3 regions of the Streptomyces sp. NPDC093510 genome follow, and region 1 is predicted to be linked to each of the others. Evidence: riboswitches for the same ligand, from Rfam matches in the RefSeq annotation. Region 1 holds a riboswitch; each other region holds the start of a gene.
What was found. A riboswitch is a leader RNA that binds a small molecule or an ion and turns the genes downstream of it on or off. The one in region 1 is predicted to bind thiamine pyrophosphate.
Positions count from the first base shown of each region.

Region 1 (7,497 bases):
CTTCGGTGGCGTCGGCCTGGGACTCGCCCGTCACGTCGGGGACCTCGACCGGACGGCCCTTGCTGACGACCAGGGCGACGGCCGAACCCGCCTTGCGGGTGAAGCCGGCCCGCGGGTCCGTGCTGAGCACGGAGCCCTTGTCGATGCTCTCGCTGAACTTCTTGGTCACCATGCCCGGCGCGAGCCCGGCGCCCTTGAGCTCCTTCTTCGCCGTGGCCAGCGGGAGGTTCTTCACGTCCGGGACCTTCACGGTCTCCGGGCCAAGCGAGATGATCAGCGTCACCCCGTCGTTCTGCCGGATGCGGTCGCCCGCCGCGGGGTCGCTGTCCATGACCGTGCCGCGCTTGTCCGTGTCGCTGTACTTGCGCTCGACGCCCTTCACATCGAGCCCGGCCTCGTCGAGCCGCTGCTTCGCCTGCGCCTCGGTCTTCGCCAGGATCGGCGGGACCTCCGTGAACTGGCCCGAGTTGATGTACCAGACGCCCGTGCCGATGCCCAGGACCAGCAGGACGCCCGCTATGACCGCGATGGTGCGGCGGCGCGGATCGAACCGCCTGCGGGAGCCGCGGCCGGGGGCGGGAGGGCCGGGCGGACCGGGCGGCGGGGTCGCCAGGACGCTGGTGCGGTTCAGCGCGTCCTCGCCGCTCCGCTCGCCCTCGGCGGGCAGCGGGAGCTGGACGGAGCGGGCCGCGCGCGGGATCACGCTCGTGCGGTCCGCGGAGATGTCGCGGCCCTCGTGCTCCGCCGCGCGCGCCTGCGGCGGCACCGCGTCGAGCTGCTCCTCGGTCAGGGCGGCGCGCGCCTCCCTGAGCTGGGCGAGGAGCGCCACGGCGTCGTACGGGCGGATGTCGGGGGTGCGCGCGGTGGCGGAGGCGACCAGCTCGTCGAGCGCGAAGGGGAGCCCGGGGACGGCCGCCGACGGGGGCGGCACGTCTTCGTTGAGGTGCTGGTAGAGGACCTGGGCGGGGGAGTCCCCGGAGTGCGGCTTGGCGCCGGTCAGCATTTCGTAGAGCACGACCCCGCACGCGTACACGTCCACGCGGGTGTCCGCCGTGCCGTGCTCGATCTGCTCGGGGGCGAGGTAGGAGACGGTGCCGAGGACGGTGCCCGTCGTGTTCGTGACGGTGTCCACCGCGCGGACGAGCCCGAAGTCGGCGACCTTTACCCGGCCGTCGTCCCCTATGAGGACGTTCTCGGGCTTCATGTCGCGGTGCACGAAGCCGGCGCGGTGCGCGGCGCCGAGCGCGGCGAGGACCGGCTCCAGGATGTCGAGCGCGGCCCGCGGCTGGAGGGCGCCGCGCTCGCGCAGGACGTCGCGCAGGGTGCAGCCCGCGACGTACTCCATCGCGAGGTAGACGTACGACCCGTCCGTGCCCTGGTCGAAGACACCGACCACGTTCGGATGGGAGAGGCGGGCCACCGATTTGGCCTCGCGGATGAAACGGTCCACGAAGGAGGCGTCGGCCGCCAGCGTCGGGTGCATCACCTTGAGCGCGAGCACGCGGTCGAGGCGGGTGTCCACGGCCCGGTAGACCGTGGCCATCCCGCCGACCGCGACGCGCCCGTCGATGCGGTAACGGCTGTCGAGCAGCTGCCCGACGAGCGGGTCCTGAAGGGTCGTGTCCACGCAGGGGAGTCTACGAGCCGCCACCGACACCTCGTCCCGGCCGGTCCTCCCCGCGGCCGGACTGCAGCCGAGCTGTGACAGGCGACGGGCCGGGGCGCCCCGTCAGGGGCGCGGGGAACCGCGCGACAAGCCCCCACTGGCGGGCAGCCGCGAACGAACAGACCCTCCCTGGCACGGCGAGGGTGTCAGAACGCGGGCCGCTCCGGATCGAGCCGCGCCATACCCTCCGCAGGAGAGGACGCCTCGGCGAAGTGCCGCCGCGGGATACGCCCGGCCCGGCGCGCGAGCCGCCCGGCCTCGACGCCGTGCCGCATGGCCTCGGCCATCAGGACCGGCTCCTGCGCCCGCGTCACCGCGGAGGCGAGCATCACACCCGCGCACCCCAGCTCCATCGCGATCACCGCGTCGGACGCCGTGCCCGCGCCCGCGTCGAGGATCACCGGCACGCGCGCGTGCTCCACGATCAGCTGGAAGTTGTGCGGATTGCGGATGCCGAGCCCGGAGCCGATGGGCGAGCCGAGCGGCATGATCGCCGCGCAGCCCACGTCCTCCAGCTTCCGCGCGAGCACCGGGTCGTCGTTCGTGTACGGCAGGACGGTGAAACCGTCGTCCACCAAGGTCTCGGCGGCGTCCAGGAGCTCGACCGGATCGGGCAGCAGGGTGCGCTCGTCGGCGATCACCTCCAGCTTCACCAGGTCCGTGCCGAGCGCCTCCCGCGCGAGCCGGGCGGTCAGGACGGCCTCGCCCGCCGTGAAGCAGCCCGCCGTGTTGGGCAGGACACGGATGCCGAGCCGGTCCAGGACGGAGAGCACGGAGCCCTGCACGCCCGGGTCGAGGCGGCGCATCGCGACGGTGGTCAGCTCCGTGCCGGACGCGACGAGGGACCGCTCCAGGACGTCGAGGCTGGGCGCCCCTCCCGTGCCCATGATCAGGCGCGAGGAGAGGGTGAGCCCGCCGATGACGAAGGGGTCGTCTGCCATGGTGGTTCAGCCTCCCTGGACGGCGGTGAGTATTTCGACGCGGTCGCCCTCGGCGAGCGTCGTGGCGGGCCACTGCGCGCGCGGGACGACGGTTTCGTTGACGGCGGCGGCGACACCGGAGTGCGCCGAGGAGAGGGTGGCCACGACGGCTTCGAGCGTGGTGCCCGAGGCCACGTCGCGTGCCTCCCCGTTGACGGAAACGGCGAAGGGCGTGCTCATGCGTGCTGCTCCGTGAAGTGCGGCGTGGCGGGAGGGGGTACGGGGGAGGGCTCGGCGAAGCGGAGCGGGGTGAACGGGAGCGCCTCGTCCGGCAGTTCACCGGTGGTCAGGGCGTGCGCCATGACGTCACCTGTGAGAGGCGTCAGCAGGACGCCGTTGCGGTGGTGCCCGGTGGCCAGGTGGAGCCCGGCGAGGCGCGTCGGGCCGAGCAGCGGCGCGTTGTCCGGCGAGCCGGGGCGCAGGCCGGCGCAGGTCTCGGTCAGCGGCAGCTCCGTGATGCCGGGGACGAGTTCGTGCGCGTCCCGCAGCAGTTCGTACACGCCGCCCGCGGTCACCGTCGTGTCCCAGCCGAGCTCCTCGCTGGTCGCGCCGACGACGAGCTCGCCGTTCTCGCGCGGTACGAGGTAGAGGTGGCTGCCGCGCACCACGGCCCGCACGGTGCGGCTCAGGAACGGCGCGTACGCCTTCGGCACCGTCAGCCGCAGCACCTGGCCCTTGACGGGCCGCACGGGCGGCACGACGTCGTCCGGGACGCCTCCGAGACGCCCGCTGAGACTGCCCGCCGCCAGCACAGTCAGGTCCGCGCTCAGCTCGGTGCCGTCGGCGAGGACGACGCCGCGCGCCCGGTCGTCCGCGACCGAGAGGCGCTCCGCCCAGCCGCGGTGGACGGCCACACCGGCCCGCTCGCAGGCCACCACGAGTGCCGCCGCGAGCCGGCGCGGGTCGACCTGGTGGTCGCCGTCGACCCGCAGCCCGCCGCGTACCCCCGGAGCGAGCATCGGCTCCAGGCGGCGGCACTCGCGGCCGCTCAGCCACTCCGATTCGAGCCCCGAACGGCGTTGCAGCGCGTGGAGTTCGCGCAGGTGGGCGCGGTCGTCGGAGTCGAGCGCGACGGCGAGCGTGCCGCACGCGCGATAGCCGAGGTCCTGCCCGCTCGCCTCGGTCAGCTCGGCGGCGAAGGCGGGATAGCGGCGGGCGGATTCGACGTTGAGGCCGAGCAGCGTCTGCTCGCCGTAGTGCAGTTCGGTGACGGCGGCCAGCATGCCCGCCGCGACCTGCGCGGCGCCGCCGCCCGGCTCGGGGTCGACGAGCGCGACGGAGAGCCCGCGCTGGGCGGCCCGCCAGGCCGTGACCAGGCCGATGACGCCGCCTCCCACGACGAGGACGTCAGAGGCGGCGGATGGTGCTGTCGTACGTGGATGCATGGGCGTCCAGCCCCTCCCTTCGCCGGCATGACCCGGATCAGGTTCGTACGGTCGGAGGCCGTCCCAGCCTCCCTCTCAGCCCGGTGCGTCCGGGCTCCCGCGAGTGCTCTGCACCGTCAGCCTAGCCCGTCGCTCCGCGTGGCAGTAGGGGAGCTGTCCGGGTGCGGGCAGTGACGGTGTGTCAGAGATCTCCCCGCCCGCACCTGAAGCCGCTCCCCGCGGCCGTCCTACAGTGATCGGGTGAGCGACCAGCAGAGGCAGAGCGGGAAACAGCGGCAGGCGGAGCGGCGCGTCGTCATCGTCGGCGCCGGAATGGCCGGGGTGCAGACCGCGGTGGCCCTGCGCGAACAAGGGTTCACCGGAACGGTCACCCTCGTCGGGGCGGAGCCGCACCAGCCGTACGACAGGCCTCCGCTGTCCAAGGCGGTGCTGCTCGGCAAGGCGGAGGGCTCCGCCTTCGACATCGACTTCGAGGCGCTCGGCATCGAGCTGGTCCTGGGCCGCGAGGTCACCGGCGTGCGCCCCGCCGACCACGCGCTGGACACCGCCGAGGGCTCCCTCGCGTACGACGTCCTGGTCGTCGCGACCGGCGCCGAACCGATCCGGCTGCCCGGCACCGAGGGCGTCCCCGGCGTGCACCTCCTGCGCACCCTGGACGACGCCGAGCGGCTGCGCCCGGTCCTCGCCCGGCAGCAGGACGTCGTGGTCGTCGGCGCGGGCTGGATCGGCGCGGAGTTCGCGACCGCCGCGCGCGAGGCGGGCTGTTCCGTCACCGTGGTCGAGGCCGCCGCACGGCCGCTCGCCGGGGCGCTGCCCGAAGAGGTCGCGGTCCCCATGACGGGCTGGTACGCGGACTCCGGGGCGGTCCTGCGCACCCACGCGCGCGTGGAGCGCGTCGAACCGGGCGAGGTCGTCCTGTCCGACGGGACCCGGCTGCCCGCGGGCGCCGTCGTCGTCGGCATCGGGGCGCGGCCCGCGACGGCCTGGCTCGCCGGCTCCGACATCGAGCTGGGAATCCACCGGGAGGTCGTGACCGACGACGGCCTGCGGGCCTCCGCCCCCGACGTGTACGCGGTCGGCGACTGCTCCTCCTTCCCTTCGGGAAGGTACGGCGAGCGTCTTCTCGTGCACCACTGGGACAACGCGCTGCAGGGCCCGCGCACGGTGGCGGCGAACATCATCGGCGAGACACCGGCGGCGTACGACCCGGTGCCGTACTTCTGGTCGGAGCAGTTCGGCCGCTTCGTGCAGTACGCGGGCCACCACGCCTCCGCGGACGAGCTGGTGTGGCGCGGCGACCCGACGGGCGTGGCCTGGTCGGTGTGCTGGCTGCGGGACGGCGCCCTCGTCGCGGTCCTCGCGGTGGGCCGCCCCAGGGACCTGGCCCAGGGCCGCAGGCTGATCGAGTCGGGCACCCGGCTGGACGCGGGCCTGACGGCGGACCCGTCGGTCCCGCTGAAGAAGGCGGCGCTGTAGCCGGACGGGCGCCGTCCGGTGCGTGTCACCGGCCAGGGATACGCTTGACCATGTGACCGAGATTGACGCAAAGACTGATGCTCTCGTCCCCGACTGGCTGCACCTCCCCGACATCGCGGAAATGCTCGATGTCGAGGTGACCCGTGTGCGCCAGCTGGTCAAGGAGGGCCAGCTGATCGCCGTACGCCGTGGGGAGAACCGGGCGCTCCAGGTGCCCGCCGCCTTCATCGACGGCGACAAGGTCGTCAAGGGCCTGGTCGGCACCTTGACGCTCCTGAGGGACGACGGCTTCTCCGACGAAGAGATGCTCGAGTGGCTCTTCACCCCCGACCCGACCCTGCCCGGTACGCCCGCGCAGGCACTGAGCGAGAATCGCGGCACGGAGGTGAAGCGCCGCGCCCAGGCGCTGGCTGTTTGACCTGACCGCACCATCGAAAACGCGAAAAACTCGAAAACGCGAAAACTCGAAAACGCGACAACGGGGGGACTTCTCCATGGCCGCCGACCACCGCGACCGGCTCGCCGACGCCCGGCTCTATCTGTGCACGGACGCCCGCAAGCGCCAGGGGGATCTCCCCGAGTTCCTCGACGCCGTCCTCGCGGGCGGCGTCGACATCGTGCAGCTGCGCGACAAGGGCATGGAGGCCGGCGAGGAGCTGGAGCACCTCCAGGTCTTCGCGGACGCCGCACGGCGGCACGACAAGCTCCTCGCGGTGAACGACCGCGCGGACGTCGCGCACGCCATCGGCGCCGATGTGCTGCATCTCGGCCAGGGCGACCTGCCCGTCCCCGCGGCCCGCGCCATCCTCGGCGGCAGCGACGACGTGCTGATCGGCCGCTCCACGCACGCCGAGGCGGAGGCCGCCGCGGCCGCCGTCCAGGACGGCGTGGACTACTTCTGCACCGGCCCGTGCTGGCCCACGCCCACCAAGCCGGGCCGCCACGCCCCGGGCCTCGACCTGGTCCGGTACACGGCCTCGCTCGGCACGGACCGGCCCTGGTTCGCCATCGGCGGCATCGACGCGGGCAACCTGGACGAGGTGCTCGAAGCGGGTGCGCGGCGCGTCGTCGTCGTGCGGGCGATCACCGAGGCCGACGACCCCGGGGCCGCCGCCGCGGACTTCGCGAAGCGGCTGCATACGTCTGTGTGAGCAACAGCCCGGGAGTGTCCGATCCGTGGACAACAAACCGGCAAACCGGCCATATCTCCCGGGTCCGGTTGGGCGACCGCTGAGCCCTGGCTAACCTTCCCGTATGGCCCTAGGCACAGCTTCGACCAGGACTGACCGTGCGCGCACGGTACGCGACATGCTCGCGACCGGTAAGACGACGTTCTCGTTCGAGTTCTCCGCCCCGAAAACCCCGAAGGGGGAGCGGAACCTCTGGAACGCGCTGCGCCGGGTCGAGGCGGTCGCCCCGGACTTCGTCTCCGTGACCTACGGCGCGGGCGGCTCGACGCGCACCGGCACGGTCAGGGAGACCCAGCAGATCGTCGCCGACACGACCCTGACGCCCGTCGCGCACCTGACCGCCGTCGACCACTCCGTGGCCGAGCTGCGCAACATCATCGGGCAGTACGCGGACGCGGGCATCAGGAACATGCTCGCGGTCCGCGGCGACCCGCCCGGCGACCCGCTCGGCGACTGGATCGCCCACCCGGAGGGCCTCACCTACGCCTCCGAGCTGGTCGAGCTCATCAAGGAGTCCGGCGATTTCTGCGTGGGCGTCGCCGCCTTCCCCGCGATGCATCCGCGCTCGCCCGACTGGGAGTCCGACACCCGGCACTTCATCGACAAGTGCCGGGCCGGCGCGGACTACGCGATCACGCAGATGTTCTTCGACCCCGAGGAGTACCTGCGGCTGCGCGACCGCGTGGAGGCGGCCGGGTGCGACACCCCGATCATCCCTGAGATGATGCCGGTCACCAACGTCCGCCAGCTCGACCGGCTGCCCCAGCTCAGCAACGCCGTGTTCCCGGCCGAGCTGAAAG
Region 1 is NZ_JBFBEE010000004.1:48,395-55,891, forward strand. Features, by position in the region: gene pknB (Stk1 family PASTA domain-containing Ser/Thr kinase) at 1-1,627, opposite strand, end outside; gene AB0N81_RS07290 (thiazole synthase) at 1,813-2,607, opposite strand; gene thiS (sulfur carrier protein ThiS) at 2,614-2,826, opposite strand; gene thiO (glycine oxidase ThiO) at 2,823-4,031, opposite strand; TPP riboswitch at 4,029-4,142, opposite strand; gene AB0N81_RS07305 (FAD-dependent oxidoreductase) at 4,344-5,507, shown strand; gene AB0N81_RS07310 (Rv2175c family DNA-binding protein) at 5,560-5,925, shown strand; gene thiE (thiamine phosphate synthase) at 6,002-6,658, shown strand; gene metF (methylenetetrahydrofolate reductase [NAD(P)H]) at 6,762-7,497, shown strand, end outside.

Region 2 (7,497 bases), on a different contig from region 1:
GGCACCGATTCACCACCCCTGGTGCACCACACAGCGGGAGCCGCATTCCTATGATGGGCGGACGACACCGCGGGCCGCAGCGACCAAGCAGTCCGATCTCGGTGCAGATGCGGCGCAATGGTGGTGGAGGGGTCGATGACTCAGGGGGCCGGTCAGGGACCCGATGTGCGGACGGCGACGCTGCGCGACTTCCGCGTACCCGCGTACATCCATGAGACGACCGGTCCCGCTCCGGCGAGCTCCGGAGCGCCCGGGGAGGCACCGCCGGACGAGGGGTACACCCCGACCCAGCGCGACCTGCCCGTCATCAACCGCGGCGACACGGTCCAGGTGCAGGTCATGCCGGAGCCCCCGCAGCCACGGGCGAGCGACGAGCACGGCCCCCTGTACGTCGTCGGGGATGTGCACGGCTATCTGGACGAGCTCGTCGCGGCCCTCCAGGAGCAGGGCCTCCTCGACGCCGAGGGCAACTGGTCCGCGGGGAACGCGCGCCTGTGGTTCCTCGGCGACTTCACCGACCGCGGGCCCGACGGCATCGGCGTCATCGACCTCGTGATGCGGCTGTCCGCCGAGGCCGCAGCCGCCGGCGGCTACTGCAAGGCGCTCATGGGCAACCACGAGCTGCTCCTGCTGGGCGCCAAACGCTTCGGCGACACCCCCGTGAACTCCGGCGCGGGCACCGCCACCTTCCAGGCCGCCTGGCTGCTGAACGGCGGGCAGAAGAACGACATGGAGCGCCTGGAGGACCACCACCTGCAGTGGATGGCCCGCCTCGACGCGATGGAGGAGGCCGACGGCCACCTGCTCGTGCACTCCGACACAACCGCCTATCTGGATTACGGTGACTCGATCGAGGCGGTGAACGACACCATCCGGGAGACCCTCACGCGCAACGACGCCGACGAGTGCTGGGACCTCTTCCGCAAGTTCACCAAGCGCTTCGCCTTCCGTGACGAGTCGGGCCCCTCGGCCGTGCGCGAACTTCTCGACATGTACGGCGGCACACGCATCGTCCACGGTCACAGCCCCATCCCCTACCTCCTGGGCGACGTCGGCTCCGAGGACGAGTCGGACGGCGGCGGTCCGGTCATCGAGGGCCCGCACGTCTACGCCGACGGCCTGGCCATCGCCATGGACGGCGGAGTGACCATGGCCGGAAAGCTACTGGTCTGCCAACTTCCCCTGCCTGTCTGAACGTTCCGCGGGCAGGCGCTCCTCTACACGATCACGCTGACCAGGGGGGCAATTTCCGGAAACCCCCTGTCACCGCGTGCCGTCACGGCTCTACCATCGGCTTATCCGTAGCAGGCTCCCCTCCGTTTCTGCCCAACGGCTCGCAGCCATGCGAGCCTCAGCCCTACGGAGCATCGGGGGATGCACATGAACAGCGCTCCACACCTGCTCAATGAGGACCGCCCCGAATACGAGCGGATCCTTGATGAGGCGCTGCGCACCGCACCTGACCGTCCTGAACTCGCCGCCGTGGGCCAGCGGCTCAACACCGAACAACTGCGCACCATGGCCCTGAACGCGACAGCACTGATCACGGCCGCAGCCGCGGCCGAGTACGCGCACTACGTGCAGGTTCGCGAGGAGTTGCGCGAACCTCGACCGTCGTCCACGTCGATCCGCGAAGGGAATGGACAGAGCGCCGCGGAGTCGGGCTCCGGCGGCGTCAGCCTCGCCACCACGATGGGCGAGGTCGCCGAACCAGCGGCAGCGGGAGCCGGGGCGATCGCCGTCGTCGCGGTCCTCGCACCCGTCCTCGCGGGGACGGCCGCCGCGATATTCCTGCTCGTCGGTTACATCCTGAAGATGCTCAACCCCGAGCCCGCCTTCGCGGACACCCTGCTCACCGCGGGGTGGCTGTTCGGCGCGCTCACCGCCGGGGGCATCCTGGTCGCCGCGGTCGGTCTGCTTCTGACCGCCCTGCGCAACGGCTCCACCTCGCTCCAGGCAGGACTGCACGGCGAACAGCACGAGGAGGTGTCCCGCGCCAGGGAAGACTGGGGCCGGGCGCTCCTCGAGCGGGGCGTCGTCCCGTTCCTGCGGGAGGCTCTGAGGGAACCGGGCGGGGCCCCCGCGGCCCGCACGCCGTCGGCGAACGCGGGTGGTTCCGGGGCACACGGCCGTATGCCCCAACTCGGCTATCACAGGCCGGGGTTCAGCAGCCCGGACGGCGGTCCCACCGCGGGGCCGCGTCCGAGCTTCTCGAGCCCCGACTTCTCGAGCCCCGATTTCGGCGGCCCCGACCACAAGCCGGAGTAGCGGCACCGGGGCTGGGCCGGGCGGGGCCAGGCCATGGGGCTCAACACCGCCTCGACGCGCCGCTGCCGGCGAGCGGCGGCGCAAGCCGGAGGCGTACCGACAGGTGGGTGGGACCGACACGTCCGCGACCGCCTTGTCCACACGGACGGGGCCACCCACGACGACAACCGAGAAACAGGGCACGCGCGAGAGCAGGGCAGTGCCCGGCCGAAAGCCGGCACACGGCCTTGCTCCCGCGCGAAGGCGCGACATCCCCGAAGGCCCGACGACCCGAAATCCCGTAGGCGTGACGCCGGACGGCCCGAGCGGGTCGGTCTCTGAGCCCCGGGTGCAGGATCTTTGGCGATCAGTGCCCATTCCCACTGCCATCTACACGTCGAACTGGCACTCCCATGCGCCGCCGCAAGCCAATCCGGTAGCCCTCTGTCTGACCCACCACAGGACTGCTCAGCAAATTGGGCAGCCCCCGAATAACAGAGCCGCACAACAGGGTCTTTTGCACCGCGCCAGGCATACGCTGGGCAAAGAGAGTGCGATCGCTGGACGTGCTGAGGACGGGCAACCCGTCTCCGTGGGATTGAGCCGCTGATGTCTCCCCAGAAGAAGATCACACCCGACACCGACGAGGGCTGATCAAAACTGGGGGCCCACATGGAACAGATCCAAGCAGTGCAGCAAGTTGACCGCTACGTGCACGAGAGGCGCTCGACGGACCAGATATTCGTCGGGTGGGGCATCTACTTCTTTCTTCTGTCGTGGGTGACGCTAGGAATCTATGGAGTCGTGCTGTTCTATCGCCGACTCAACCGTGCTGACCTCTTCAGAGGTCGCCGCATGCACTACTACAATGCGGTCATCGATGCCTCAAAGCAGTACGCCGAGGAGCATGGCCAGTACGGTCCCAGCCAAGATGAGCTGGACGACCTGCAGCGCTTCGTAAAAGAACGTTTCGAGGACGAGCACAAACCGATCAAAGCTGGACTCTCGCTCTTCCTGTCCTTCATCACGCTAGGGATCTACGGCTACATCGCCGTCTATCGGTCGATGCGCTTCTGGTGGCAGATCCAGCTCACGGAACAGGACTTCGACGACAAGCTCAGCGTCGCCTGGGTAAAGCTCGGGATTGTCCGGTACCCACTGACCTTCAAACCCGTCCAGATCCTGAACCGCAGTTTCGGTATGCACTTCCTCCTCTCGTTCGTCACGTTCGGGATCTACGGCATCGTGTGGGACTACCGACTTCACACCGACCCCGAGAAGCTCTACCCCGAGGTGCACTCCACCGAGGACGCCGTCCTCAACGCCCTGCGGGTCGCCGAACCGGTCCTCCCTCACTAGACATCCGCTGCTGTTCGCCGCACGAGGAAGCGCCGCCCCGGAAGTCGAAATCTCCCGGAACGGCGCTTACCTGCTCGTCAGTCCGCCAACGGCAGGTACACCCGATTACCGCTCGCCGCGAACTCCTTCGACTTCTGCTCCATGCCCGCCGCGATCTCCTCCGAGTCCAGATCACCGCCGTGCTGTCGACGGATGTCCTGCGAGATCTTCATGCTGCAGAACTTCGGCCCGCACATCGAGCAGAAGTGCGCCGTCTTCGCGGGCTCGGCCGGCAGCGTCTCGTCGTGGAACTCCCGTGCCGTGACCGGGTCGAGCGCCAGGTTGAACTGGTCCTCCCAGCGGAACTCGAAGCGTGCGTCCGAGAGCGCGTCGTCCCAGTCCTGTGCGCCCGGGTGCCCCTTGGCGAGGTCCGCCGCGTGCGCCGCGATCTTGTACGTGATGACACCGGTCTTCACGTCGTCGCGGTTGGGCAGACCCAGGTGCTCCTTGGGCGTGACGTAGCAGAGCATGGCCGTGCCCCACCAGCCGATCATCGCGGCGCCGATGCCGGAGGTGATGTGGTCGTAGGCGGGGGCGATGTCGGTGGTCAGCGGGCCGAGCGTGTAGAACGGCGCCTCCTCGCAGATCTCCTGCTGGAGGTCGATGTTCTCCTTGATCTTGTGCATCGGGACGTGACCGGGGCCCTCGATCATCGTCTGTACGTTGTGACGCTTGGCGATCGTGTTGAGTTCCCCGAGCGTCCTCAACTCGGCGAACTGCGCTTCGTCGTTGGCGTCCGCGATCGAACCGGGCCGCAGGCCGTCGCCGAGCGAGTACGTCACGTCGTACGCCGCGAGGATCTCGCAGAGCTCCTCGAAGTGCTCGTAGAGGAAGCTCTCCTTGTGGTGCGCGAGACACCAGGCGGCCATGATCGAACCGCCGCGCGAGACGATGCCGGTCTTGCGGCGCGCGGTGAGCGGGACGTACGGGAGGCGCACTCCCGCGTGGACCGTCATGTAGTCCACGCCCTGTTCGGCCTGCTCGATGACCGTGTCCTTGTAGATCTCCCAGGTCAGCTCCTCAGCCTTGCCGTCGACCTTCTCCAGGGCCTGGTAGAGGGGGACGGTGCCGATCGGGACGGGGGAGTTGCGCAGGACCCACTCGCGGGTGGTGTGGATGTTGCGGCCGGTGGACAGGTCCATGACCGTGTCCGCGCCCCACTGGGTCGCCCAGGTCATCTTGTCCACCTCCTCCTCGATGGAGGAAGTGACCGCGGAGTTGCCGATGTTGGCGTTCACCTTCACCAGGAACTTCTTGCCGATGATCATCGGCTCGATCTCCGGGTGGTTCACGTTGGCGGGGATCACCGCACGGCCCGCGGCGACCTCCGCCCGCACGATCTCGGGGTCCATGTTCTCGCGGATCCCGATGAACTCCATCTCGGGCGTGATCTCGCCGCGGCGGGCGTACGCGAGCTGCGTCACCGCCTGCCCCGCGCGGCCGCGGCGCGGCTGGCGGGGACGGCCGGGGAAGACCGCGTCCAGGTTCTTGAGCCCGCCGCGCGGCGAGGTGTGCTTGATGCCGTCGTCCTCGGGACGGGGCGGACGGCCCACGTACTCCTCGGTGTCGCCGCGGGCGATGATCCAGTTCTCCCGCAGCGGCGGCAGGCCGCGGCGTACGTCGGTCTCGGCCGACGGGTCGGTGTACGGGCCCGAAGTGTCGTACAGGGTGACGGCCTTGCCGTTGGTGAGGTGCACCTGGCGGACCGGCACGCGCAGGTCGGGGCGTGAACCCTCGACATACGCCTTGTGCCAGCCGATGGACTTCCCGGCCCCGTCAGCTGCGGTGGTGCTGTCGTCGCTGCTGGAGGCAGGCGTGCGTGCGTCCGATGTGGTCATGAGACCTACTCCCTACGCCGGCATTACCCGGTAACAGGTTCGGCGGTCGACGCAGCGGATCCCGTACGGTTCGTGCACTCCTGGTGCAGTTTCGTACGGAGGTCAGCGCCCTCTCAGCCCGGTGCTCCGAGCTCCCGCGATTGCAAAGGTGGCTCCACGCTAGCGTCATGTCGGCCGCGCTGAACAGAGGGCCCCCTCCGTTCTTGCGATGATCGGGCAGTGACCACCACAGAGCCGCCGCCCCCGCCGCCCTCGCAGCCGCCTGCCTCCGGGACGCCTCCGGAGGGGCACGGACACGGACATTCCCACAGCCACGGACCGGCCGCGCCCGTCTCCGAACACCTGCGCAAGGTCATCGCCGCGGTGCTGATTCCCTTCGCCACCGCGGTCGTCGTGGGGCTCGTGGTGCTCTGGCCCGGCGGCACACCCTCGCACGAGCGGACCGGTGTCGGTTTCGACCGGCAGACGCAGTCGGCCAAGGTGACGAAGGTGCAGGAGCTGCCCTGCAAGGACCTCAGCCCCTCGCAGCCCCCGCCGAACGGTGACACGTCCACCGCCGAGGGCCAGTCCGCCCAGTCCCGGGCCGCGGGCACCTGCAAGAAGGCGACGATCGAGGTGAGCAGCGGCAAGGACAGGGGCCGCACCTTCGTCGAGATCATCCAGCCGGACTCGCCCCGGCAACTGCGCCAGGGCCAAGAGGTGGTGGTCGCCTACGAGCCCAAGGCGCCCGAGGGGCTGCAGTACTCGGTCACCGATGTGAACCGAAAGATCCCGATGGCGCTGCTCGCCGGCATCTTCGCGCTCGCCGTCGTCGTGGTGGGACGGCTGCGCGGTGTGATGGCCCTGGTCGCGCTCGCCATCAGCTTCATGGTGCTCACGTTCTTCATCCTGCCGGCCATCCTTCAGGGCTCGAACCCGCTGGTCGTGGCGGTGATCGGGGCGAGCGCCATCATGCTGATCGCGCTCTATCTCTGCCATGGCCTCACCGCCCGCACCTCGGTCGCGGTACTCGGCACGCTCATCTCCCTCCTCCTCATCGGCCTGCTCGGCTCGCTCTTCATCGGCTGGGCCGCGCTCACCGGCAACACGGACGACAACACAGGCCTCATTCATGGCCTGTACCCGTCCATCGACATGAGCGGCCTGCTGCTCGCGGGCGTCATCATCGGCTCGCTCGGCGTCCTCGACGACGTGACCGTCACCCAGACCTCGGCGGTCTGGGAGCTGCATCAGGCCAATCCGACGATGGGCTGGCGTGGCCTGTACCGCGCGGGCATCCGCATCGGCCGCGACCACATCGCCTCGGTCGTCAACACCCTCGTCCTCGCCTACGCGGGTGCCGCACTGCCCCTGTTGCTGCTCTTCTCGATCGCGCAGTCCAGCGTGGGCACGGTCGCCAACAGCGAGTTGGTCGCCGAGGAGATCGTGCGCACTCTGATCGGCTCGATCGGTCTGGTCGCCTCTGTCCCGGTGACGACCGCGCTGGCCGCCCTGGTCGTTTCGGCGGACCGCACCCCCGCGGGCGGAGCGGGTGCCGTCGCCGGTTCGGGAGCTGCCGTCGGCTCAGGAGCTTCCGCCGGTGGCACCGGGAGCGGGGCTCGCTCCTTGCGGGGCGGTACGGGGCGACGCCGCAAGCGGTGACCGCGGCGGGGTGCCGCCCGTACGGACCACCACCGGCGCATCGCCGATGTACGGGCGGTGCACGAGCGGTGCGCTACCGGCCCGCCACCGGTCCCCTGAAATGCACCAAAATGCCTTCGCCGCACCTCCGTTGACGCCGGTAGGTCAGCCCGCGTTCTGCTCCTCGGCGAGGATGCGGTCGAGCGCCTCGTCGAGATGCGCCTCGAAGTCAGCGAGCGCCCGCTCCTGCCCGAGCGGCACCAACTTGTCCGTACGGTCGAGGAAGGCGAGCAGTGGCGGAATGCCCACCCGGAACAGCGCCCGGTCCCCGCCGACCTGCAGCCTGATCAGAGCCTCGTCGAACAGGTCGGGGCCGGTGGGCTCGACGCGGACA
Region 2 is NZ_JBFBEE010000015.1:47,471-54,967, forward strand. Features, by position in the region: gene AB0N81_RS24370 (metallophosphoesterase) at 136-1,194, shown strand; gene AB0N81_RS24375 (hypothetical protein) at 1,375-2,268, shown strand; gene AB0N81_RS24380 (DUF4234 domain-containing protein) at 2,920-3,606, shown strand; gene thiC (phosphomethylpyrimidine synthase ThiC) at 3,684-5,483, opposite strand; TPP riboswitch at 5,476-5,631, opposite strand; gene AB0N81_RS24390 (YibE/F family protein) at 5,703-7,124, shown strand; gene AB0N81_RS24395 (SsgA family sporulation/cell division regulator) at 7,269-7,497, opposite strand, start outside.
Region 2: it holds a riboswitch for thiamine pyrophosphate, as region 1 does, so the genes downstream of both, thiC (phosphomethylpyrimidine synthase ThiC) here and thiO (glycine oxidase ThiO) in region 1, are expected to answer to the same signal.

Region 3 (7,497 bases), on a different contig from region 1:
GAGGGTCGCGTCAACGGCTTCTTCAAGGAGGCCACCCTCCTCGGCCAGCCGTACGCGCTGGACAACAAGAAGTCGGTCGAGAAGGTTCTCGCCGAGGCCGGTGTCACCCTGAAGCGCTTCTCGCGTATCAAGGTCGGCATCTGAGTCCGTACCGCGATCGACGGTAGACCCCGCTAGGGTCGACAGCGGTCGCCCGCGCACGGCACTCGTGCGCGATGTACGACCGCAGGATCTGACGAGGAGGCCACTGCCGAGCATGGGATGCGAACAACACCCCACCGGCAGTGGCCTTCTTCGTATGTGTGCCTAGTAAGAGAAGCGAGAACCACATGACCACCAAGGCCGACTCGAAGAGTGACGACGGCAAAGTTGCCGGACGCTTCCTGCTGAAGCTCTCCGGCGAGGCGTTCGCCGGTGGGGGCGGCCTCGGGGTCGACCCCGACGTGGTGCACGCCATCGCCCGCGAGATCGCGGCCGTCGTCCGTGACGGCGCCCAGATCGCCATCGTCATCGGCGGCGGCAACTTCTTCCGCGGCGCCGAGCTCCAGCAGCGCGGCATGGACCGGGCCCGCTCCGACTACATGGGCATGCTCGGTACCGTCATGAACTGTCTCGCGCTGCAGGACTTCCTGGAGAAGGAAGGCATCGGCTGCCGCGTCCAGACCGCCATCACCATGGGACAGGTCGCGGAGCCGTACATCCCGCTGCGGGCCGTGCGCCACCTGGAGAAGGGCCGTGTGGTCATCTTCGGCGCCGGCATGGGCATGCCGTACTTCTCGACCGACACCACCGCAGCGCAGCGCGCCCTGGAGATCGACGCCGAGGCGCTGCTCATGGGCAAGAACGGCGTGGACGGGGTCTACGACTCCGACCCGAAGACCAACCCCGACGCGGTGAAGTTCGACTCGCTCGGCTACGGCGAGGTCATCACGCGCGACCTGAAGGTCGCCGACATGACGGCCATCACGCTGTGCCGGGACAACAAGCTGCCCATCCTGGTCTTCGAGCTGCTCTCCGAGGGCAATATCGCCCGGGCCGTCAAGGGTGAGAAGATCGGCACACTCGTGGGCGACCAGGGAAGCCGGGCCTGACCCCAGGGATCTGGACCAGTCTCAAGAGACGGACGCGAGACGTCACTTGAGAGGGATGGACAAAGCCCTGCCGGTCGGACACCGTGCAGGAAAGAGACGCGACGCAGCCGGCCGCCCCGTGCTAGCCGGGCCACTCAAGACACGCAGGAGCAAGTGGTGATCGAAGAGACCCTCCTCGAGGCCGAGGAGAAGATGGAGAAGGCCGTCGTGGTCGCCAAGGAGGACTTCGCCGCGATCCGCACCGGCCGTGCGCACCCGGCGATGTTCAACAAGATCGTGGCTGACTACTACGGCGCACTGACGCCGATCAACCAGCTGGCCTCGTTCTCGGTGCCCGAGCCGCGGATGGCCGTGGTGACCCCGTTCGACAAGAGCGCGCTGCGCAACATCGAGCAGGCGATCCGGGACTCCGACCTCGGCGTCAACCCGAGCAACGACGGCAACATCATCCGGGTGACCTTCCCGGAGCTCACCCAGGACCGCCGCAAGGAGTTCATCAAGGTCGCCAAGACCAAGGCCGAGGACTCCAAGATCTCGATCCGGTCGATCCGTCGCAAGGCCAAGGAGGCCCTCGACAAGGCGATCAAGGACGGGGACATCGGCGAGGACGAGGGCCGTCGCGGTGAGAAGGAGCTCGACGACACCACCGCGAAGTACGTCACCCAGGTGGACGAGCTGCTCAAGCACAAGGAAGCCGAGCTGCTCGAAGTCTGAGCCGAGGCTCGAGTCCGAGGAATCAGGGAACCCATCCGTGAACGACTCTTCCTGGGGGGCGCCGCCCAGAGCCGGGTATTGGGGGCCGCCCGACCAGGGGCCCGGCCAGGGGGCGACCCCGCCAGGTCCCGCGTACGATGCGCAGGACGCGCTGTTTCCGTCTGAGACGCAGCCCATGCCCATCGTGCCCGACGTACCCGTGAACGGCGGAGACCAGGACGACGACCGGGGGGCCACTCGGATGGGCGGCCCCCTGTTCCGTGACGAGCCTCCGCAGGAGCCCATGCCCAGCGCACCACAGCCGAAGCCCGCCCCGGCGGCACCGCAGAAGAAGAGCGCGGGACGGGATCTCGGGGCGGCCATAGGGGTGGGCGTGGGCCTCGGCGCGGTGATCGTCGCGTCGCTGTTCGTCGTGAAGGCCGCCTTCGTCGGCGTCATAGCGGTCGCCGTCGTCGTCGGCCTCTGGGAGCTCACCTCCCGCCTGGAGGAGCGCAAGGGCATCAAGGCGCCGCTCGTGCCGCTCGCGGTGGGCGGGGCGGCGATGGTCGTCGCCGGGTACGTCCGCGGGCCCGAGGGCGCGTGGGTCGCGATGGCGCTCACCGCGCTCGCCGTGCTGGTCTGGCGGATGACCGAGCCGCCCGAGGGCTATCTGAAGGACGTCACGGCGGGTGTCTTCGCCGCCTTCTACGTGCCGTTCCTCGCGACGTTCGTGGCGCTGATGCTGGCCGCGGACGACGGTCCTCAGCGGGTGCTCACCTTCCTGCTCCTGACCGTGGTCAGCGACACCGGTGCGTACGCGATCGGCTGGCGCTTCGGCAAGCACAAGCTGGCGCCGCGCATCAGCCCCGGCAAGACCCGCGAGGGCCTGGTCGGTGCCGTCACCTTCGCGATGGCCGCGGGCGCGCTGTGCCTGCACTTCCTGATCGACGGCGGCGAGTGGTGGCAGGGGCTGCTGATCGGCCTCGCGGTCGCGGCGAGCGCCACGCTCGGTGACCTCGGCGAGTCGATGATCAAGCGGGACCTCGGCATCAAGGACATGGGCACGCTGCTGCCCGGCCACGGCGGCATCATGGACCGCCTGGACTCGCTCCTGCCGACGGCGCCGGTGGTGTGGCTGCTGCTCGTGGTCTTCGTCGGCTCTGGTTGACACCAGGTCTGACCTGCGTAGATGTGCGTGAGGGGTTCGTTGTCCACAGGGCGGCGAGCCCCTTGTCGTATGTCTGCGACACTGGAAGGACCATGCCTGTACCCGGAGAACTCACTTTCGTCGCGCCCCGCGGTGCCAAGAAGCCCCCGCGGCATCTCGCCGACCTCACGCCCGCCGAGCGCAAGGAAGCCGTCGCCGCCATCGGCGAGAAGCCGTTCCGTGCCAAGCAGCTCTCGCAGCACTACTTCGCGCGGTACGCGCACGACCCGGCCGAGTGGACCGACATCCCCGCCGGTGCGCGCGACAAGCTCCGCGAGGCGCTGCTGCCCGACCTGATGTCCGTGGTGCGGCACATCAGCTGTGACGACGACACGACCCGTAAGACGCTGTGGCGCCTCTTCGACGGGACGCTCGTCGAGTCGGTGCTGATGCGGTATCCGGACCGGGTCACCATGTGCATCAGCTCGCAGGCCGGGTGCGGCATGAACTGCCCCTTCTGCGCCACGGGACAGGCCGGCCTCGACCGGAACCTGTCGACCGGCGAGATCGTGCACCAGATCGTCGACGGCATGCGGGCGCTCAGGGACGGCGAGATCCCGGGCGGGCCCGCCCGGCTGTCGAACATCGTCTTCATGGGCATGGGTGAGCCGCTCGCCAACTACAAGCGCGTGACCGGCGCCATCCGCCGGCTCACCGACCCGGAGCCGGACGGGCTCGGCCTCTCGCAGCGCGGGATCACGGTGTCGACGGTGGGGCTCGTGCCCGCCATCCACCGGTTCTCCGACGAGGGCTTCAAGTGCCGCCTGGCCATCTCGCTGCACGCGCCGGACGACGAGCTGCGTGACACGCTCGTCCCCGTCAACACGCGGTGGAAGGTGCGGGAGGTGCTCGACGCGGGCTGGGAGTACGCGGCCAAGTCCGGCCGCCGCCTCTCCATCGAGTACGCGCTGATCCGGGACATCAACGACCAGGCGTGGCGCGGTGACCGGCTCGGCCGGCTGCTCAAGGGCAAGCCGGTGCACGTGAACCTGATTCCGCTGAACCCGACGCCGGGCTCCAAATGGACGGCGTCGCGGCCCGAGGACGAGAAGGCGTTCGTGGAGGCCATCGCCGCCCATGGTGTGCCGGTCACGATCCGGGACACCCGTGGTCAGGAGATCGACGGAGCGTGCGGCCAGCTCGCCGCGGCCGAGAGGTAGTCTGGCGGACGTACGCCCTTGTAGGAGGGCGTGCACACATCTGCATATTCCGACAGGGGAGCGCCACAGCGCTGAGAGTGCGGCACCTTGGACAGGTGGGCCGCAGACCCTCTGAACCTCGCCCAGGTCATTCTGGGTAGGAAGTTCGGGCATCACTCAAGCTGTAGCGCCCTGCCCGCGTGCCGTCGGCGCGCGGGCAGGGCCGCGTCTCTTCCTGGTCACCCAGGAGGAAAACCAGTGAGCACCACCAAGTCAGTGAGCACCAGGGGCACCACCAAGAAGGTTTCGTTCACCGCCGTGGCGGTCGGCGTCGGGCTCGTCGCGGTCTCCGCGTGCGGCAGCTCCGACAGTGATTCCGGAGGGTCCGACTCCAAGAGCGTGACCCTCGTCAGCCACGACTCCTTCAACGTCTCCAAGGACGTGCTGAAGGACTTCGAGAAGCGCTCCGGCTACAAGGTCAAGGTCCTCAAGGACGGTGACGCGGGCGCCGCCGTGAACAAGGCGATCCTCTCCAAGGACAACCCGCAGGGCGACGTCTTCTTCGGCGTCGACAACACTCTCCTCTCGCGGGCGCTCGACAACGGCCTCTTCCAGTCGTACGAGGTCAAGGGCTCGGAGAAGATCAAGCCGGAGTTCCGGGTCGACCAGGGCAAGCACCGGGTCACGCCCGTCGACAGCGGTGACATCTGCGTCAACTACGACAAGAAGTACTTCGCCGACAAGAAGCTCGCGCCGCCGAAGTCGTTCGAGGACCTGACCGAGCCCGCGTACAAGAACCTCCTCGTCACCGAGAACGCCTCGACCTCCTCTCCCGGCCTCGGTTTCCTGCTCGGCACCGCCGCGAAGTACGGCGACAAGGGCTGGGAGAGCTACTGGAAGAAGCTCAAGGCCAACGGCGTGAAGGTCGTCGACGGCTGGGAGCAGGCCTACAACGAGGAGTTCTCCGGGTCCGCCGGCGGCAAGAAGGCCAAGGGCGACCGGCCGCTCGTCGTCTCCTACGCCTCCTCGCCGCCCGTAGAGGTCCTCTACGGAGAGCCGCAGCCGAAGAAGGCCCCGACCGGCGTCGCGACCGGCACCTGCTTCCGCCAGGTCGAGTACGCGGGCCTGCTCAGCAACGCGAAGAACGAGAAGGGCGGCAAGGCGCTCCTCGACTTCCTCGCGGGCAAGGAGTTCCAGGCGGACATGCCGCTGAACATGTTCGTGAACCCGGTGCGCGAGGGCATCGAGCTGCCCGAGCTGTTCACCGAGCACGGTGTGACGGTCGACAAGCCGCAAACCATGGACCCGAAGAAGATCGCCGACAATCGCGAGCCGTGGATCAAGTCGTGGACCTCGCTCGTACTGAAGTAACGAAGTCACGCTCCCGCGCGGGGTCCGGCCGGGGAAGCGCGGCGCGGCTCGGTCTGATGGTCGCGCCCGTCGCGTTCTTCGCGCTCTTCTTCGCCTATCCGGTCTCGGCGATCGTCGCGCGCGGGCTGCACATCGGCGGGACCTGGCAGTTCGGGCGCATCACGGACGTGCTCGGGCAGTCCGACATCCGGCACGTGCTGTGGTTCACCACCTGGCAGGCGCTCGCGTCGACCGCGCTCACGCTGCTCATCGCGCTCCCCGGCGCGTACGTCTTCGCGCGCTTCGAGTTCCCGGGCAAGGGCGTGCTGCGGGCCGTCGTCACCGTGCCGTTCGTGCTGCCGACGGTCGTCGTCGGGACGGCCTTCCTCGCGCTGATCGGGCGGGGCGGGCTCTTCGACGAGCTGTGGGGCGTGCGCCTGGACACCACTGTGTGGGCGATCCTGCTCGCGCACGTGTTCTTCAACTACGCGGTCGTCGTACGGACCGTCGGCGGGCTCTGGTCGCAGCTCGACCCGCGGCAGGAGGAGGCCGCGCGGATGCTCGGCGCCTCGCGCTGGACGGCGTGGCGGACGGTGACGCTGCCCGCGCTCGGCCCGGCGGTGGCCGCCGCGGCGCTCATGGTCTTCCTCTTCACCTTCACGTCCTTCGGCGTCGTGCAGATCCTCGGCGGACCCGCGTACTCCACGCTCGAAGTGGAGGTCTACCGGCAGACCGCGCAACTGCTCGACCTGCCGACTGCCGCGGTCCTGACCCTCGTGCAGTTCGCCGCGGTGGGACTGATCCTCGCCGTCCACGCGTGGACGGCGAGGCGGCGCGAGAGCACGCTGAAGCTCGTCGACGCCTCGGCGGTGGCGCGCAAACCGCGCGGCGCCGGGCAGCGGACGCTGCTCGGGCTCGTCATCGCGACGGTCGCTCTGCTGATACTGCTGCCGCTCGGGGTGCTGATCCAGCGGTCGTTCGACGGCCCCGACGGCTTCGGGATCACGTACTACAAGGAGCTGACCTCGGCGGACGGCGGCGCCTTCCTCGTGCCGCCGATCGAGGCGGTCTGGAACTCGCTGGAGTACGCGGTCGTGGCCACGGCCATCGCCGTGCTGATCGGCGGGCTCGCGGCCGCCGCCCTCACCCGGCGCGCCGGCCGTCTCGTGCGCGGCTTCGACGCGCTGCTCATGCTGCCGCTCGGGGTGTCCGCGGTGACCGTGGGCTTCGGCTTCCTGATCACCCTCGACAAGCCGCCGCTCGATCTGCGCTCGTCGTGGATTTTGGTGCCGCTCGCCCAGGCGCTGGTCGGCGTGCCCTTCGTCGTACGCACGATGCTGCCCGTCCTGCGCGCGGTGGACGGACGGCTGCGCGAGGCGGCGGCCGTGCTCGGGGCGTCGCCGCTTCGGGCCTGGCGGGAGGTGGATCTGCCGATGGTGCGCCGGGCGCTGCTGATCGCCGCCGGGTTCGCGTTCGCCGTGTCCCTTGGCGAGTTCGGGGCGACCGTCTTCATCGCGCGGCCCGACAACCCGACGCTGCCGGTCGCCGTGGCGCGGCTGCTCGGCCGCGCCGGCGACCTCAACTACGGGCAGGCGATGGCCCTCTCGACGATTCTGATGGTGGTGTGCGCGGTGTCTCTGCTGCTGCTGGAACGCGTCCGGACCGAGCGCACCACGGGGGAGTTCTGATGACGGACGCCTTGCTGAGTCTGCGGGACGCGACGGTACGGTTCGGGGCGCGGGCAGTGCTCGACGCCGTCGACCTCGACGTCGCTGAGCACGAGATCGTCTGTGTGCTCGGGCCGAGCGGCAGCGGCAAGTCGACGCTGCTGCGGGCGGTCGCCGGACTCCAGGGGCTCGACGCGGGGCAGGTGCTCCTCGGCGGGCACGACCAGCGCGGGGTGCCCGCGCACAAGCGGGGCGTCGGCCTGATGTTCCAGGACCATCAGCTCTTCCCGCAGCGCGATGTGGCGGGCAACGTGGCCTTCGGCCTCCGCATGCACGGCGCGTCGCGGGGC
Region 3 is NZ_JBFBEE010000022.1:107,388-114,884, reverse strand. Features, by position in the region: gene tsf (translation elongation factor Ts) at 1-144, shown strand, start outside; gene pyrH (UMP kinase) at 330-1,091, shown strand; gene frr (ribosome recycling factor) at 1,248-1,805, shown strand; gene AB0N81_RS30920 (phosphatidate cytidylyltransferase) at 1,843-2,952, shown strand; gene rlmN (23S rRNA (adenine(2503)-C(2))-methyltransferase RlmN) at 3,045-4,151, shown strand; TPP riboswitch at 4,196-4,312, shown strand; gene AB0N81_RS30910 (thiamine ABC transporter substrate-binding protein) at 4,389-5,501, shown strand; gene AB0N81_RS30905 (iron ABC transporter permease) at 5,558-7,168, shown strand; gene AB0N81_RS30900 (ABC transporter ATP-binding protein) at 7,168-7,497, shown strand, end outside.
Region 3: it holds a riboswitch for thiamine pyrophosphate, as region 1 does, so the genes downstream of both, AB0N81_RS30910 (thiamine ABC transporter substrate-binding protein) here and thiO (glycine oxidase ThiO) in region 1, are expected to answer to the same signal.